DNA from 3 places in the Mesorhizobium sp. CNPSo 4671 genome. Region 1 is predicted to be linked to each of the others. Evidence: predicted binding sites of a transcription regulator. Region 1 holds the regulator's gene; each other region holds the start of a gene.
The links. Region 1 encodes PhoB, which activates phosphate uptake and scavenging genes when phosphate is short. Its sites were predicted from a motif close to TGTCATNNANCTGTCAT; they were not measured.
Positions count from the first base shown of each region.

Region 2: the regulator PhoB is predicted to act here: its motif matches at 2,505-2,521, upstream of AC04SF_RS28850 (acid phosphatase).
Region 3: the regulator PhoB is predicted to act here: its motif matches at 4,405-4,421, upstream of AC04SF_RS08510 (acid phosphatase).

Region 1 is NZ_JBWLUW010000007.1:319,943-325,554, forward strand. Features, by position in the region: gene pstB (phosphate ABC transporter ATP-binding protein PstB) at 1-428, shown strand, start outside; gene phoU (phosphate signaling complex protein PhoU) at 454-1,161, shown strand; gene phoB (phosphate regulon transcriptional regulator PhoB) at 1,181-1,870, shown strand; gene AC04SF_RS21425 (ROK family protein) at 1,883-3,130, opposite strand; gene xylF (D-xylose ABC transporter substrate-binding protein) at 3,394-4,434, shown strand; gene AC04SF_RS21435 (sugar ABC transporter permease) at 4,580-5,612, shown strand, end outside.
Region 2 is NZ_JBWLUW010000012.1:79,648-85,259, forward strand. Features, by position in the region: gene AC04SF_RS28835 (adenine phosphoribosyltransferase) at 1-399, opposite strand, end outside; gene AC04SF_RS28840 (nuclear transport factor 2 family protein) at 473-1,033, opposite strand; gene AC04SF_RS28845 (hypothetical protein) at 1,138-1,635, shown strand; gene AC04SF_RS28850 (acid phosphatase) at 1,765-2,460, opposite strand; gene AC04SF_RS28855 (cytochrome c1) at 2,594-3,460, opposite strand; gene AC04SF_RS28860 (cytochrome b) at 3,488-4,789, opposite strand; gene petA (ubiquinol-cytochrome c reductase iron-sulfur subunit) at 4,807-5,367, opposite strand.
Region 3 is NZ_JBWLUW010000003.1:69,594-75,205, reverse strand. Features, by position in the region: gene pdxR (MocR-like pyridoxine biosynthesis transcription factor PdxR) at 1-198, shown strand, start outside; gene AC04SF_RS08530 (hypothetical protein) at 444-941, opposite strand; gene AC04SF_RS08525 (DUF922 domain-containing Zn-dependent protease) at 1,082-1,651, shown strand; gene AC04SF_RS08520 (RBBP9/YdeN family alpha/beta hydrolase) at 1,658-2,191, opposite strand; gene AC04SF_RS08515 (Lrp/AsnC family transcriptional regulator) at 2,299-2,778, shown strand; gene AC04SF_RS08510 (acid phosphatase) at 2,789-4,321, opposite strand; gene AC04SF_RS08505 (cytochrome-c peroxidase) at 4,552-5,612, shown strand, end outside.

The DNA of each region.
Region 1 (5,612 bases):
GGCTCTATGACAAGATCAGCAAGGCCGAGATGGACGGCCGTGTCGAGCAGGCGCTGAAGCGCGCGGCACTGTGGACCGAGGTCAAGGACAAGCTCAACGCCAGCGGCCTCAGCCTGTCGGGCGGCCAGCAGCAGCGGCTGTGCATCGCCCGCACCGTGGCGGTGAAGCCGGAAGTCATCCTGCTCGACGAGCCGGCCTCGGCGCTCGACCCGCTCTCGACCGCCAAGATCGAGGAGCTGATCGACGAGTTGCAAGCCGAGTACACGATCGTCATCGTCACCCACAACATGCAGCAGGCGGCGCGCGTGTCGAAGCAGACCGCCTTCATGTATCTGGGCGAACTGGTCGAGTTCGACAAAACCGAGAAGATCTTCACGTCGCCTCGCGAGAAGCGCACGCAAGACTACATCACCGGCCGCTTCGGCTGATCGCACGCATACGAGGACCAGGATCATGGCCGAACACACAGTCGCAGCCTTCGACGAGGATCTCGGACAGATCAGCAGGCTGATCAGCGACATGGGCGACCTCGCCGGCTCGATGGTCGGCGGCGCCACCAAGGCACTGCTGAATTCCGACAATGCGCTGGCCCAGCGCGTGGTCTCCGACGACGCGATCATGGACGCGCGCCAGCGCGAACTCGACGACCGTGCCATCACGCTGATCGCCAAGCGCCAGCCGATGGCCGACGATCTGCGTCATGTAGTCGGCTCGATCCGCATGGCCGGCGACCTCGAACGCATCGGCGACCTTGCCAAGAACATCGCCAAGCGCGTCGGCACCGTCGGTCTCAGCGCCACGCCGCGCGACCTGTCGCATTCCATCGACGCCATGGCGCAGCTGGTGCTGATCCAGGTGCAGGGCGTGATCGAGGAGTATGCGGCGCGCGATGCCGCCGCACTGGCGAAGTTGCGCGCCGACGACGAACGTATCGACGTCAAATACACCTCCGTCTTCCGTGAACTGCTGACCTATATGATGGAGGATCCGCGCAACATCACGGCCTGCACGCATCTGTTGTTCTGCGCCAAGAATCTCGAACGCATCGGTGACCACGTGACCAACATCGCCGAGAATGCGTACTATGTCCTGACCGGCACGCAGCTGCCCGCCAATCGTCCAAAACAGGACGAGACGGCGATGTCAGCGCCGGCAGCCTGAGCGCAGGGGTAACCAGTCGATGATCGCGCCACGCATCATGGTGGTGGAGGATGAGGAGCCGCTGGGGGTGCTGCTCCGCTACAATCTGGAATCCGAAGGCTACCAGGTCGAGGTGGTGCCGCGCGGCGACGAAGCCGAAATCCGGCTCCAGGAGAACGTGCCCGACCTTCTGGTGCTCGACTGGATGGTGCCTGCGGTGTCCGGCATCGAACTCTGCCGGCGCCTGCGAATGCGGCCCGAGACCGAGCGGCTGCCGATCATCATGCTGACCGCGCGGGGCGAAGAAAGCGACCGTGTACGTGGACTTTCCACCGGCGCCGACGACTATCTGGTCAAGCCGTTTTCGACGCCGGAATTCATGGCAAGAGTCAAGGCGCTGCTTCGCCGCGCCAAGCCGGAAGTGCTGTCCAGCGTGCTCAAGGTCGGCGACATCGTGCTCGACCGCGAATCGCACCGGGTCTATCGCAAGAAGAGCGAGATACGGCTTGGGCCGACCGAGTTCCGCCTGCTCGAATTCATGATGCGCCATCCCGGCCGCGTGTTCTCGCGCAGCCAGCTGCTCGACAATGTCTGGGGCGAGACGATCTACATCGACGAGCGCACCGTCGACGTGCATGTCGGCCGCCTGCGCAAGGCGGTCAACAATGGCCGCATGCCCGACGTCATCCGCACCATTCGCGGCGCGGGCTACGCGATCCGCGAGGATTGATCGCGAGCGGTTTCAGGCCACGTTCTTGCCCACGCCGCCCGCCCTTGCCTGCACGCCCGGCGCGAAAATCTCCTGGTCGACGAAGGTCAGCGCGCGCATGGCGCAGCCTTCGCGGATCAGCGGCAGTTCGTTCGGTTCGGTGTCGAAGGAAATCGATTTCGAGTGCTGGCCGCCGGCGGTCTGCGCGATCGCCTCGCGCAATGCCGGCTCGATCAGGTCGAAGGCGGCGGCACTGACGCCGACCATGGCGACGGGCGCGGGATCGATCAGCGCGAACAGGCTGCCGAGGCCATAGCCCAATGCCTCGCCGGCCTTGCGATAGGCTTCTCGCTCAGGCCCGTCTCTTTCCCGTGCGGTGGCGGCGAGTGCCCGCATCTGTGCGTCGCTGACGTCGGCGACCGGCTCGGTGTCCTCGCCAAGCTGCCTGGCGTTGCGCCAGATGGCGTAGTTGCCGGCATAGGCCTCGACGCAGCCGCGGCGTCCGCAGCGGCAAAGCGCGCCGCCGGGCCGATGGATCATGTGACCGAACTCGCCGCCCGAGGAATGGGTGCCGGTGAACAGCTCGCCCTTCAGCACCAGGCCCATGCCGATGCCGTGCGAAAGCAGGATGGCGATGAAGTCGTCGCGATAGCGCTCGGGATCGCGCCAGCGCAGCGCCACCGCCATCATGTTGCAGTCGTTTTCCATGGTGGCGGGGATGCCGAACTCGGCCTCGAGTATGTCGGCGAAGGCGATGTTGGTCTGCGGCGTGATCGGCGACCACAGCATCGCCCGGGCCTCGGTGTCGGTGATGCCCTGTATTGCCAGTGCGATGCGGGCGACGCTGCGCACGTCGATATCGGGATCCTCGAGGCGCCGCCGCACGATGGCGACGCATTCGCCGATCAGCGCTTCGCGCGACATGGTCAGCGTGTCCAGCCGGCGCTGTTCCTCCGAGACCACCTGGCCGGCATAGTCGATGACGGCGACGGACAGGAAATTCAGCGACAGCACCACGGTCATGACGGCCGCGGCCTCCGAGTTGAGGCCGAGGCCGACCTGCGGCCTGCCGCGCTTCAGCGAGCCGGCCTCGCTCGGCTTGCCTTCGGCCAGGATGCCTTCACCGATCAGATCGGAGGAAATCGCCGATATGGTCGAATGGCTGAGGCCGGTGGTCGCGGCGATCTCGGTGCGCGAGGGCCGACCGGCCCGGCGCACGGCCGCGATCACCATGGCGCGGTTGCGCCGGCGCAGATCGTCGTGACGGATTCCGACCGACATGTTTTCCCACATCCTCCCCAGTCGCCGCGGTTCCTCGAACGCCGCATGCGACATGGTCAAATACTGGCAGAAGCGGCCCGTCCTGTCATTTATTTATTCCGAGGCTCGAAAAAAATTCGCGGGGACATCAAAATCCATCAGAATCGTTGTTGACAGCGTTCCGGTGTTGGATCAGTGTTTTTTCGAGGCTCGAAAAAATAGAGCCTCTGTGCCGGCCTTAGGGCCAGTTTGGTCGCGCCATACGCGGCGCAGGGAGGAATATCATGAAGGGATTCACAGCCGCCATCCTGGCGGGTGTCGCCATGTCGCTGACGCTTGCGTCGGTCGCGCAGGCGAAGGACAAGGTTATCGGCGTTTCGTGGTCCAACTTCCAGGAAGAGCGCTGGAAGACCGACGAAGCCGCCATGAAGAAGGCGATCGAGGCTGCTGGCGACAAGTACATTTCCGCCGACGCGCAGTCCAATCCCGGCAAGCAGCTTACTGATGTCGAAAGCCTGATCTCGCAGGGTGCCAATTCGCTGATCATCCTGGCGCAGGACGCCTCGGCCATCGGCCCGGCCGTGCAGAAGGCGTTGGACGAAGGCATCCCGGTCGTCGGCTATGACCGCCTGATCGAGAACAAGGACGTCTTCTACCTGACCTTCGACAACAAGGAAGTCGGCCGCCTGCAGGCTGGTGCCGTGTTCAAGGCCAAGCCGGAAGGCAATTACGTCTTCATCAAGGGCTCGGGCTCCGATCCGAATGCCGACTTCCTGTTCTCGGGCTCGATGGAAGTGCTCAAGGCGGCCATCGACAGTGGCAAGATCAAGAATGTCGGTGAGGCCTATACGGACGGCTGGCTGCCCGCCAACGCCCAGAAGAACATGGAGCAGTTCCTGACCGCCAACGACAACAAGGTCGATGCCGTGGTAGCCGCCAATGACGGTACCGCCGGCGGCGTCGTCGCAGCGTTGACGGCGCAAGGTCTCGCCGGCACCGTGCCGGTGTCGGGCCAGGACGGCGACCATGCCGCGCTGAACCGCATCGCGCTCGGCACCCAGACCGTGTCGGTGTGGAAGGACGCGCGCGAACTCGGCAAGAACGCCGCCGAGATCGCCTCGCAGTTGGCCGACGGCAAGAAGATGACCGACATCGCCGGCGTAAAGGACTTCACGACGCCTGGCGGCAACACCGTCAAGTCGCTGTTCCTGACCCCGGTCGCCATCACCAAGGACAATCTCAACGTTGTCATCGACGCCGGCTGGATCAAGAAGGACGAAGTCTGCGCGGGCGTCGCCGCCGGCAGCGTCGCGGCCTGCAACTAGACGGCGCAATACTGTTCGATATCGACGCCGCGGCCCATAAGCCGCGGCGTTTCTCAAGGGGCTTCCCGCTTCAAATGACTGCGGAAAGCAAATAGCATCCATGTTCCGGCATCCGCGCCAGACGGTAAACCGGTGGGAGGATAGCATGACCGACACGACCTCTAATCAACCGGTCGGCAGCACGGCGGCGGACAAGGCGCGTGCATCCGAACTCAGCGCAGTTGGACGGTTCCTCAAGGCTACAGAACTCGACACGCGCATGCTTGGCATGGTCGGTGCGCTGCTGGTCATCTGGGTCGGCATCCACATCCTGTCGGGTGGGCTTTTCCTGACGCCGCGCAATCTGTGGAACCTGTCGGTGCAGACTTCTTCAGTCGCGATCATGGCGACCGGCATGGTGCTGGTCATCGTCATGCGCAACATCGACCTCTCGGTCGGATCCGTCGAAGGCGTGATCGGCATGATCATGGGTGTGGCGCAGGCTGAATTCCTGATCCGTGTCGTTGGTTTCCAGCTTGGAAATCCCTGGCTCTGGATCATCGCGCTGACGGCCGGCGTGGTGCTTGGTCTCCTGATCGGTGCATTCCAGGGCTTCATCATCGCCTATATGGAGGTTCCGGCCTTCATCGTGACGCTGGGCGGCCTGCTGGTCTGGCGCGGCATGGCGTGGCTGATCACCAGCGGGCGCACGGTCGCGCCGCTCGACACAACCTTTCAGTTGATGGGCGGCGGACCACGCGGCTCGATCGGCGCCACCGCCAGCTGGATCGTCGGTGTGGTCGCCTGCGTGGCGGTCGCCTTCATGCTGCTCAACGGCAGGTCGCAGCGCAAGCGGTTCCACTTTCCGCTGCGCCCCGTTTGGGCCGAGACCTTGCTTGGCGTGGTTGCCTGCGCCGCTATCCTTGGCGCCGTCTGGATCGCCAATTCCTATCCATGGCCGATCGGCATCGTGCGCCAGTACGCCCAGCAGAACGGCATTACCGTTCCCGAGGGCGGGCTGTTCATCGCGCATGGCATTGCCATACCGGTGCTGATGGCGGTGGCGGTGGGCATCATCATGACCTTCATCACCAAGCGCACGCGTTTCGGCCGCTATGTCTTTGCCATCGGCGGCAATCCGGAGGCAGCCGAACTCGCCGGTATCAACACACGCTGGGTAACCATGAAGGTGTTCATGA
Region 2 (5,612 bases), on a different contig from region 1:
CGCCGTGCCGCCGGTGGCGATCAGATCGTCGACGAGGATCACCTTTTCACCGGGGGCAACGCCGTCCTTGTGCATCTCCATCTCGTCCAGCCCGTATTCCAGGCTGTAGGCGACGCGCACCGTCTCGTAGGGCAGTTTGCCCTTCTTGCGGATCGGCACGAAACCGGCCGAGAGCTGATGAGCGACGGCGCCGCCAAGGATGAAGCCGCGCGCCTCGATGCCGGCGATCTTGTCGACCTTCTGCCCGGCATAGGGATGCACCAGCTCGTCGATGGCGCGGCGGAAGGCGCGCGCATTGCCGAGCAGCGTGGTGATGTCGCGAAACAGGATGCCGGGCTTCGGATAGTCCGGAATGGTGCGGATCGCCGCCAGCAGCGTGTCTTCGAGCGAAGGTTTCATAAGGCGGCTCCGGATGATCCAGCTGGGCAAGTGCGAACGGCGCAGGGACCAAACCCGACGCGACCGACAACGGCTAGCGCGATGTGACGCCCGAGACAAGCGCATCCGGCAAAGGATTGGCCTCGCTCGCTTTGTCCCATGCCTGCGCGACGATCTTCCACTGCCCTTCGCTCTTCACCAGCAACAGCATTTCCATGGACCGGCTGGTCTCGGCACTGTTCTCGATCATCTCCGCCGCGACCGCCGCGATGGCGATATTTCCGAAGACGCAGATGTCGGTGCCGAGCACGGTCTCCTGAAGCGACCGCAGCGAGGTGTCGGACAGGCCGCGCATCCGCTCGACGAAATCGGCGACGCTGGTGCGCCTTGCCGGGCGGGCTGCCGGAAAGAGGCTGGCGCCGTCCAGGAAATCGCCCGCGAAATCATCCCACCCTGGGGCGATAGTCTCATCCCAGCTAAGGCTGGCAAACTGCCGGTCGATGATGGCCCGTATCACGCCCTCGTCCGCACCCATTCCGTTCGCCGTGATCCGCTCCTTCCGTTCGCCTCCCTGCACCGGAGATTGGCATGCGGCACTTGTCCGATCGAATTGCAGCCCCATGAGCTTCATAACCCGTCCGATCTCGATCCGCATCTGTTTGAGCGCCGCGCTATGCCAAAGGACGGGTTGCCGAACGCTCGCATAGGGGTAAAAAGGGGCGCCTGAAGCATCCCTTCCGGTCGAACCATGGTCGCTGCATGACCCATCTTCTGCGGAAAATGCCGACCGTCATCATGGCAACCTCGCTCTTGAGCTGGGCGCCGGTAGCCGTCTCCGCTGCCGAGCGGGCCAGTTGGACGGTCGTGCTGCGCCCGGCAGATTTCGTGGTCGGCGACGCGCTTGGACAATTGCATACGCGTCGACAATGGATGACTGGATTCGACGAACGGTCCGGCGCGTTCGAGATCGCTCTGCGCAAGAAGGCAATCGCGATTTCGGCGCCGCGCTGTCGGATGGACTATCTGATTTTGACGATTCCCGTTTATTACCCTGAAAATCCGAAGCAGGCATCCGTTCGCGAGCGTCGCGCAGTCTATGATGCTCTCGTCGCACTGCAGACGAAGGGCAAAGGCAGCGCAACTGTTGGCGCTGAAGCGCCTGAGCCTCTCGCTCGCAGGGGTAAACGAGGTATCGAGCTTCTTGCCTGCAACCTGTACTTTGCCTTTCCAATATCGGTGCAAGTGTCGACGCAATGAGCTGTTGCCGGCTTCAGTCTCCTGGAGCCGGCTGTGCGAGAACGAAGACAAACCGACGTCCCGGCTGGCGCGCAGCGAGCACCCAAAGCGCGTCGCGTGAATCCACTTCGACGCGACGCGCTTTAGGACTTACATGCCGAGGTCGGAACGAAGCTCGGCCCTGGCGACTTCGTACTCGGCCTTGAAGTCGTCCCGGTTGAGCAGGACAGCGGCAATGACGCTGCCGGAAATCTTGCCCATCTCCACGTCGGACGCATAGTGGATGCCGCCAACCTCACGGTTGTGGGCGTATTCGGCCGCGCGCGCCATGATCTCCGCGCGCTTCTCCGGAACCATGTCGGCCAGGATGATGCCCATCATGGTGCCGACAGTGGCATGACCCGACGGCCAGGAGCCGGAACTCGACAGCTTGACCGCGGGCTTGACGAGATCACTGAGCTGGTGCGGACGCGGGCGCTTCCAGACATCCTTGGCCGGATCGACGACAGCGCCTTCGGTCTCGACCACGCGATCGAAGAAGGCGCTGAACTTCGGCAGCCTCTCCTTGGTGAAATTCGGACCCATCACATTGGCGAAGCGCCAGACATTCTCCTCGGAATCGGCAACGGCGCTGGCCACCATCTCGGGCGTGCGCGTCACCTGCAGCGCCAGCACCTCGCCGAGTTCGGCCTTGGTCTGCGCCGAATCGTTAGCCGGCGGCGGCGGCAGGATCATCGTCAGGTCGATATCCTTGTTGGTCACGAAGGGTTTTGCGTCTTCGGCCTGGGCGGCCGAGCCGATGACCAGCAGCAGCAGACCAGCCGCCAGCGATGCGTATTTCTTCATGGGTGCGATCCTTCGTTGGGAATGACGCAGGATCGCCGCCTGCCGTGACGGCCATGTGACATCACCGCCTCCGGAAATGCGAAAAGGGCGCCTTGAGGCGCCCTTTCGTAATCCTGTGCAGCCCTCGTCGCGGTTAGTGCGCCACGCCTTCCCACACCTTGCGCTTCACGAGGTAGACCAGCGCACCGAACACCAGGAGGAAAAACAGCACGTTGACGCCGGTATGCTTGCGGGCCTCCATGTGCGGCTCGGCCGCCCACATCAGGAAGGCAGCCACGTCGCGGGAATACTGGTCGACCGTCTGCGGCGCGCCGTCATCATAGGTCACCTGGCCGTCGGAGAGCGGCTTGGGCATTTTCAGCGACACGCCGGACATGAAGTACGGGTTGTAGTGCGTGCCCTCGGGGATGACCATGCCGGCCGGCGGCGTCTGGTCGTAGCCGGTCAGCAGCGAATGGATATAGTCGGGACCGCCGGCATCATACTGGGTGAAGATGTCGAAGACGAATTGCGGAAAGCCGCGCTCGACGCCGCGCGCCTTGGCCAGCAGCGACATGTCCGGCGGTGCCGCGCCGCCATTGGCGGCCGCGGCGGCCTCTACATTGGCGAATGGCGCCGGGAAATAGTCCGATGGCTTGCCGGGACGGTCGAACATCTCGCCGGCATCGTTGGGGCCGTCATGGATGGTGTAGGTGGCCGCCAGCGACTTGATCTGCGCATCCGAATAGCCAAGGCCCGTTGGCCCCTCCAGCGTGCGGAACGCCACCATATTCATCGAATGGCAAGCCGAGCAGACTTCCTTGTAGACCTTCAGGCCGCGCTGCAGCTGGCCCTTGTCATAGGTGCCGAACGGGCCGGTGAAGCTCCAGCTCATCTCCTTCGGCTCGTTGATCGGGAAATGCGTCGGCGCTGCCGCGTTGTGCGCCTCTTCGGCCGCGAAGGCGGCGGTGCCGGCGGCCACAAGGCCGACCAGCGCCAGCGAGGTGAGAATCTTTTTCATGCCAAATCCCCTTAGATTCTCTACCGCTCAGCCCTTGGTCTCTGGCGCGGCCGCGGCGCCCGCCGGATGCCCGCTGCCACCCTTGTTCTTTTCGAGCACTGCCTCGGTGATCGAATTCGGCAGCCTGCGCGGCGTCTCGATCAGCCCAAGCACCGGCAGCGCGATCAGGAAGAAGGCGAAATAGAACAGTGTCGCCATCTGCGCCATGAACACATAGCTGCCTTCCGCCGGCTGCGAACCCAGCCAGCCTAGCAGGATGGCGTCGGCCACGAACAGCCAGAAGAACAGCTTGTACCAGGGCCGGTAGACCGCCGAGCGCACCTTGGAGGTGTCGAGCCACGGCACCAGGAACAGCATAACGATGGCGCCGAACATGCACAGCACGCCGCCGAGCTTGGAGTTGATCGGCCCGATGTTGAAGGTGATGGCGCGCAGGATCGCGTAGAACGGAAGGAAGTACCATTCCGGCACGATGTGGGCCGGAGTCTTCAACGGATTGGCGACGATGTAATTGTCGGCATGGCCGAGATAGTTCGGCAGGAAGAAGATGAAATAGGCGAAGATGAACAGGAACACGATCATACCGAACGCGTCCTTGATGGTCGCGTAAGGGGTGAAGGCGACGGTGTCGGTCTTCGACTTGACCTCGATGCCGGTCGGGTTGCTCTGGCCTGTCACGTGCAGCGCCCAGACGTGCAGCACGACGACGCCGGCAATCATGAACGGCAGGAGATAGTGCAGCGAAAAGAAGCGGTTCAGCGTCGGGTTGTCGACGGCAAAACCGCCGAGCAGCAGCTGCTGGATCCACTCGCCGACCAGCGGAATGGCGCTGAAGAAGCCGGTGATGACGGTGGCGCCCCAGAAGCTCATCTGTCCCCATGGCAGCACGTAGCCCATGAAGCCGGTCGCCATCATCAAGAGGTAGATGATGCAGCCGAGGATCCACAGCAGCTCGCGCGGCGCCTTGTAGGAGCCGTAATAGAGGCCACGGAAGATATGGAGATAGACGGCGATGAAGAAGAACGACGCGCCGTTGGCATGCATGTAGCGCAACAGCCAGCCGGAATTCACGTCGCGCATGATCTTCTCGACCGAACCGAAGGCGAGATTGGTGTCGGCCGTATAGTGCATGGCCAGCACGATGCCGGTCAGGATCTGCGCCACCAGCATGATCGACAGGATGCCGCCGAAGGTCCACATGTAGTTGAGGTTGCGCGGCACCGGATAGGCGACGAAGCTGTCATAGACCATCCTGGGCAGCGGCATACGGGCGTCGAACCAGCGTTCGATACCGGTTTTGGGCGTGTAGGTCGAGTGTCCCTCGCTCATCGAAATATCCCCCTGCCTCAACCGATAAGGATCTTGGTATCGGAAATGAATTTGAATACCGGTACAGCCATGTTCTCGGGCGCCGGGCCTTTGCGGATGCGGCCGGCGGTATCGTATTGGGAACCATGGCACGGGCAGAACCAGCCGCCGAAATCGCCTTCCTGGCCGAGCGGAATGCAGCCCAGATGCGTGCAGACCTGAACCATCACCATCCAGGCTTCCTTGCCGGGCGTGGTGCGGTTGGCGTCGGTCGCCGGCGCGTCGGACGGCAGATTGGCATTGCGGGCGATCGGATCCTTGAGATCGGAAAGGTTGACGGCCTCGCCGTCCTTCATTTCCTTTTCGGTGCGGTTGCGCACCACGACCGGCTTGCCGCGCCACTTGACGATCAGCGACATGCCCGGCGTCAGCGAGGCGACATCGACTTCGACCGAGGCGAGCGCCAGCGTCGAGGCATCGGGGCGCATCTGGTCGATGAACGGCCAGGCGACGGCACCGGCGCCGACCACGGCGGCCATGCCCGTGGCGACATAAAGAAAATCTCGACGATTGGGATCGTGGATGTCGGTTGCGCTCACGGGTGCCTGATCCTTTCGCCTCTTCCGCGCCGGTGGCCGAGCCTTGTTCCCCGCTCAATCACGCCAACCCGACAGCGCATGGCGAACAGGCTAGCGAATTCCTCCGGCATTTGGACTTCGGTTTATGCGTGAAGCCCGTTTTTGTCCAGACGGGTCAAGGCACAAGGGCAGATTGTCGCGGGGACAAAATCCCCTATTGCCCGGCGGGACGGCGAACCGCCGTAAAAGGCGGCTAAACAACCGGG
Region 3 (5,612 bases), on a different contig from region 1:
GGACCGGACACAGCCATTGTCGAGGCGGCAAAGGCGGTGGGCGTTGGCGCCCGGGCACTGTCCGCGATGTTCATCGACGGGAGGCCGACGCACGGGCTGGTGCTCGGGTTTTCCGGGTTTTCGGATGAGGAGTTGAGGGCGGCGATGGTGAGGTTGGGCGGGGTGCTGCAACAGCATCCCCTCCCTTCGTCATCCTAGGGCGAAGCAGGGGCGCAGCTCCGTCGCGGAGACCCTAGGATCCATGCCGCGACGCCTATGACGATCCAAAGCGGATCAGGATAAAGCACTACCACCCGTGCCGTAGAACAACTGCAATGCATCGGGATAACATCCTGGTTCCGCTGCATTTTCCGGCAGACTTCACGGCATGGATCCTAGGGTCTGCGCCGCGTCGCTGCGCTCCTTGCTCCGCCCTAGGATGACGAAGGCGTGTGTGTCGCCCCTCAATCCCCATCCCCCGCCGGCTTTGCCTTGCCACACTGCGCCAGCACCTTGCCGATCGCCCCGCTCGAGCCCTTCAGCGGAAAGCTGACCGCGCCATATTTGGCCGAACTGACCGACACATCCCCCTTCGAACGCAGCAGGTCGAGCAGCGGATCGGCTTTCTCCAAATCCACCGTGAAATAACCGTACATTTCCTCCAGCTGCAGCGTCTTGGTCACGGTCTTGCCGTCGGCCTTGAAGTCGAAAGCGCCGCTGATGCCGGGCTCCGTCTGCTGGCCGCTGGAACCCAGATCGTAGCTCAGCACCGGTTTGTCGAAGCAGGCCAGCATCAGATACGCGTCGCCCTTCGGCCCGCCGCAGACCGAGGCGGTCAGCACGCTGCCGCCCTCGTCTTCCTCCATCTTGGCGGTCCAGCCGCTGCACGATGCGGCAAAGGCCGGCTGCGCGGCCTGCAATACTGCCACGGCCCCGGCGACGACGAGATAGCGAACTTTCATGACTTCCCCTCCGACAATTGCAGCACCCGTCGGCAGCATATAGGAAAAGCGATCCCGTGACATTGGCCGTTGCGGCAAGGTCGCGTGGTCCGGGTTTGGAGAGAGCGGTGTTGAGAGCATGCGTTCGTCTGTGCGTTTTGATGGCGGCCCTGGTTACTTTGCCCGTGGCTGCCCATGCGCAGTGGAAGCCGGTCGAGAAGGTCGAGACCTACGCCATTTCGGGCCAGTCCGGGCTGGAGCTCTATCGGTCAATCGGCGAGAACGGACCGAATGTCGGTATCGCCCGCGCCATCGCCTACACCAACTTCAAGCTGACCTGGGGCGTCAGGGACTACAAGCCCAGGGGCAAGGATTGCGTGCTGACGGCGGGGAAGCCGAAATTGATCATCACCTACACCTTGCCAAGTCCTTCCGCGCCGCTGCCGCCGGCCGTCCAGAAGAACTGGGAGGTGTTCATCGCCGGCGTCAGCGCCCATGAGAAGGTGCATGGCGCCAGCATGATAAAAATGGTGCATGACATCGAAGCCGCGACAGACGGGCTGACCGTCGCCGACGATCCCAAATGCAGCAAGACCAGGGCCGAGGTGGTCCGTCGGCTCGACGCGATCTCGAAGGCGAGGATACAGGGCAGCCGGGATTTCGACCGCGTCGAGTTCGGCAAGGGTGGCAATCTGCAGAAGCTTGTCCTCGCTTTGGTCAACGGCGGCTGAGCGCCTTCAAGCTTCGGACACCAGCCCGTCGAGCAGCGCCAAACCTTCAGGCCAGTCACCCAGGCCGCTATCGGCATTGATGTGGCCGAACGGTCCGATCACGGCCAGGCGGCTGCCCCATTGCGTCGCCCGCGCCTGCGCATACTCCTGCGAGCCATAAGGGTCGTTGGTGCTGGTCACCACCAGCGAGGCAAAGCGCAGCTTGCCCTGCGGAATTCCGGCGAAAGCCATGCCATATCCGGGAAAGACCGCCGACGCTGGATCGGGAACGGCGACCAGCAAGGCAGCCTTGACCGGCCTTTGCGAAATCTTCTGCCAATGCGCGATCAGCAGGCAGGACAGGCTGTGCGCGACCAGCACCGGCGGCTCCGGCGCCGCGATCACGGCAGCCTCCAGCGCCGCCAGCCAGTCGCTGAAATCGGGCAGGTCCCAGCTTGTGGGCTGGAAGCGCCGCATCGCCGGATCGGCGCCTTCCCAGAGCGATTGCCAATGCGCCGGACCCGAACCGCCGCTACCCGGCAGGATGATGAAATGCGTCATGTCGCCTTGCTCCTATCGATTGATAGGCATGGTGGCGTCTTGCACTGGCATCGAGAATGGGAAACGATCGGAAAAATCACGTCCTTGCCGATGGATTCAAGGTGACCATGAAGAATAGCGATGAGCGCGCGCCGCTCGACCCGACCGACATCGCCATTGTCGAGGCCATGCAGGAGAACGGCCGCATCGGCATATCGGAGCTTGGCCGGCGGGTCGGCCTGTCGCAGCCGGCGACCTCCGAGCGCGTGAAACGGCTGGAGGAGCGCGGCATCATCGCCGGCTACACCGCGGTGATCGATCCGGTGGCGCTGGGCCTCGGCATGATGGCCATCATCCGCATGCGCACCACGCATGAGCACATCCGCCCCTGCCTGAAACAGTTCGCCGAAATGCCCGAGATCACCGAAGTGCACCGGCTGACCGGCGAGGACTGCTTCATCCTGAAAGTGGTCGTGCCCTCGCCCGCCCACCTTGAAACCATCGTCGACGCCGTGGCGCGCCATGGCGCGGTCACCACGGCACTGGTGCTGCGCAGCGAAAAGCCGAAGCCGATCGGCCGCGAGCTGATCCGCAGATCAGGCGGTTAGCGGCCCAAGCCTACCGGCTGAGATCAAGCGCCGCGCTCAGATCCCCCATCGGCGGCTCGCCATTGGCGGCGAGCGCCTTGTCGCGGGCGACGATGCCGGAGAGCACCGGCAGGTCGTAGCGCGCGGTGATGAAGCGCAGGATCGACGTCGTGTCATATTGCGTGTGGTCGACCGTGCCCATTTTCGCATAGGGCGAGATGATGAAGGTCGGGATGCGGTTGCCCGGTCCCCAGCGGTCGGCCCTCGGCGGCGCGACGTGGTCCCAGTACCCGCCATTCTCGTCATAGGTGACGACCACCAGCATGTGGCTCCATTGCGGGCTCTTCTCCAGATGCGCGACGAGGTCGGCCAGATGCTGGTCGCCCGATGTCACGTCGGCGTAGCCGCTGTGCTCGTTGAGATTGCCTTGCGGCTTGTAGAAGCTGACAGAAGGCAGTTTGCCGTCGTCGATCGCCTTGATGAACTCGGTGCCGTCCAGGCCGCCATCCCTGAGATGCGCGGTGCGCGCGGCGGTGCCCGGCGCATAGGCGGCGAAATAGTTGAACGGCTGGTGGTGGAACTGGAAGTTCGGCACCGGCGTCGCGTTCTTGCCGTCGAGCGTTGCCTGCCAGGCGCCGGCATACCAGGCCCAGTCGATCCCCTTCAGAGACATGAGGTCGCCGATGGTGATGTCGTGTTGCGGCGGCAGCGTCGTCGGCTGCGTCGGGTCGGCCAGCGCCTTGTCGCCGCCCTCGACCGGTTTGTTGGCGCTCGGCTGATAGGGCGGCTGCATGGTGTTGACGGCGTAGAAGTCGGGCGTGATGGCGCCGTCGTTGACAAATTTCGGTGCACCGCCAAGTGCCGAGGCCGGCGAATTGTCGGCGACCTTCAGCGTCTTGCCATCGGCCTCGACGACGGCGATCTGGCCCTTCACCGGGCTGGTGTCGGCATGCGGATAGACCGGCGCGCAGGCGCAGGCGAGCATGATGTGGTTGAGAAAGGAGCCGCCAAAGGCACCCTGGAAGAAATTGTCGGCCAGCACGTATTTCTTCGCCACCGCCCACATCGGCAGGCCGGAGCCGTCATAATGGCCCATCACCAGCCCGCCGGAATCGGCCCAGGCGGCAAACTTGTCATTCTTGCCGCCGTCGATCTGCATCTGCTCCTGGTAGAAGCGATGCCAGAGGTCGCGCGTGATGACGGAGGTCTTCTCGTTGAAGCCGCTGGCGTCGTCGATGGCGAAGCTGGCATTGGCAAGATGCGCCGACTGCGCCTCGGTCACCACGGGCGTCACGCCCTTGGCGGTCAGTCCGCCCCAGGCCGGCGGCAGTTCGGCAAGCGGCTTGCCGTCGCGGTCGAGCTGGCGCGCCAGATCGGCCGAGACATTGGCCAGCCCATTGGCGCCGGGGAAGCCGCCATAGAGATTATCGAAGCTGCGGTTCTCGGCATAGATGACGACGACGGTGTCGATCTTGTCGTAGCCGGGAGGGGCGGCGTTGGCAGCGGAGGCGAGCGATGCCAGGGCCGTGGAGGCGAGGCAAAGGGAGAGAAGGGACCTGGTCATGAAGATGCCTCGTGGCTGGGGGATGGCTTGAGGACGACACGCATCGGCAACGAAAACGCACGGATGGAGCTACGTCCGTGCCTTGTCACCTTTGTGACATTTGCCGGCCCATCGAACACGGTTTCGTGAACGCCGGGCTGGGTCATGAATCCGTTGCACAGGATACTTAGTTGCGGGATCGAAAACGGACTGCAGGCATGGCAACGGGACGATGGAAGAACCGGGCGGCAATGATCGCAGCGGCATCGATGGTAAGCTTAGCCGCACCGGCAAACACGGCGATACCGGATGGCGTCCACCCCGGCCCGATGTCGCGCGCGCAGGCCTACGCGCGCGCCGAGGCGCTGACCGCGCTTGGCAAGAAAATGTTCTTCGACCCGGCGCTTTCCGCCTCGGGCAAACAGGCCTGCTCGTCCTGCCATGACCCGCACCACGCCTTCGGCCCGGCCTCGGCCTCGCCGGTGGAGATGGGCGGCCCGAACCTCGACCGGCCGGGCGTGCGCGCCGTGCCCTCGCTGCGCTATCTGCAGGCGGCGCCCGCCTTCACCGAGCATTTTTACGATTCCGAGGACGAGGGCGACGAGAGCGTCGACAACGGACCGACCGGCGGCCTGACCTGGGACGGCCGCGCCGACCATGGCAAGGACCAGGCGAAGATCCCCCTGCTCTCGCCCTTCGAGATGGCCAACAAGGATGAAGCCGCCGTCACCGCCGCGTTGCGCAAGGCGGCCTATGCCGACGCGTTCAAGGCGGCCTTCGGCGACGACGTGTTCGACCATCCGGGTGACGCCTTCGACGCCGCCGCCGAAGCGCTCGGCACCTTCGAGCAGAGCGCGCCCGACTTCTATCCCTACTCCAGCCGCTACGACGCCTTCCTCGCCGGCAAGGCTGAACTCACGGCGCAGCAACTGCGCGGCCGTGCGCTGTTCGAGGACGAGACCAAGGGCAATTGCGCCAGCTGCCATCTCAGCGAACCCGCCAATGACGGCGAGCCGCCGCAGTTCACCGATTTCGGCCTGATCGCCATCGCCGTGCCACGCAACGCGGCGATTCCCGCCAATGCCGATCCGGCCTATGTCGATCTCGGCCTCTGCGGCCCGCTGCGCACCGACTTCAAGGGGCGGACCGAATATTGCGGCCTGTTCAAGACGCCGACCCTGCGCAACGTCGCGCTGCGCAACAGCTTCTTCCACAACGGCATCTTCCACACACTGCGCGACGCCATCGCCTTCTACGCCAGCCGCGATACCGACCCCGGCCACTGGTACCCCAGGAATGCCGACGGCACGGT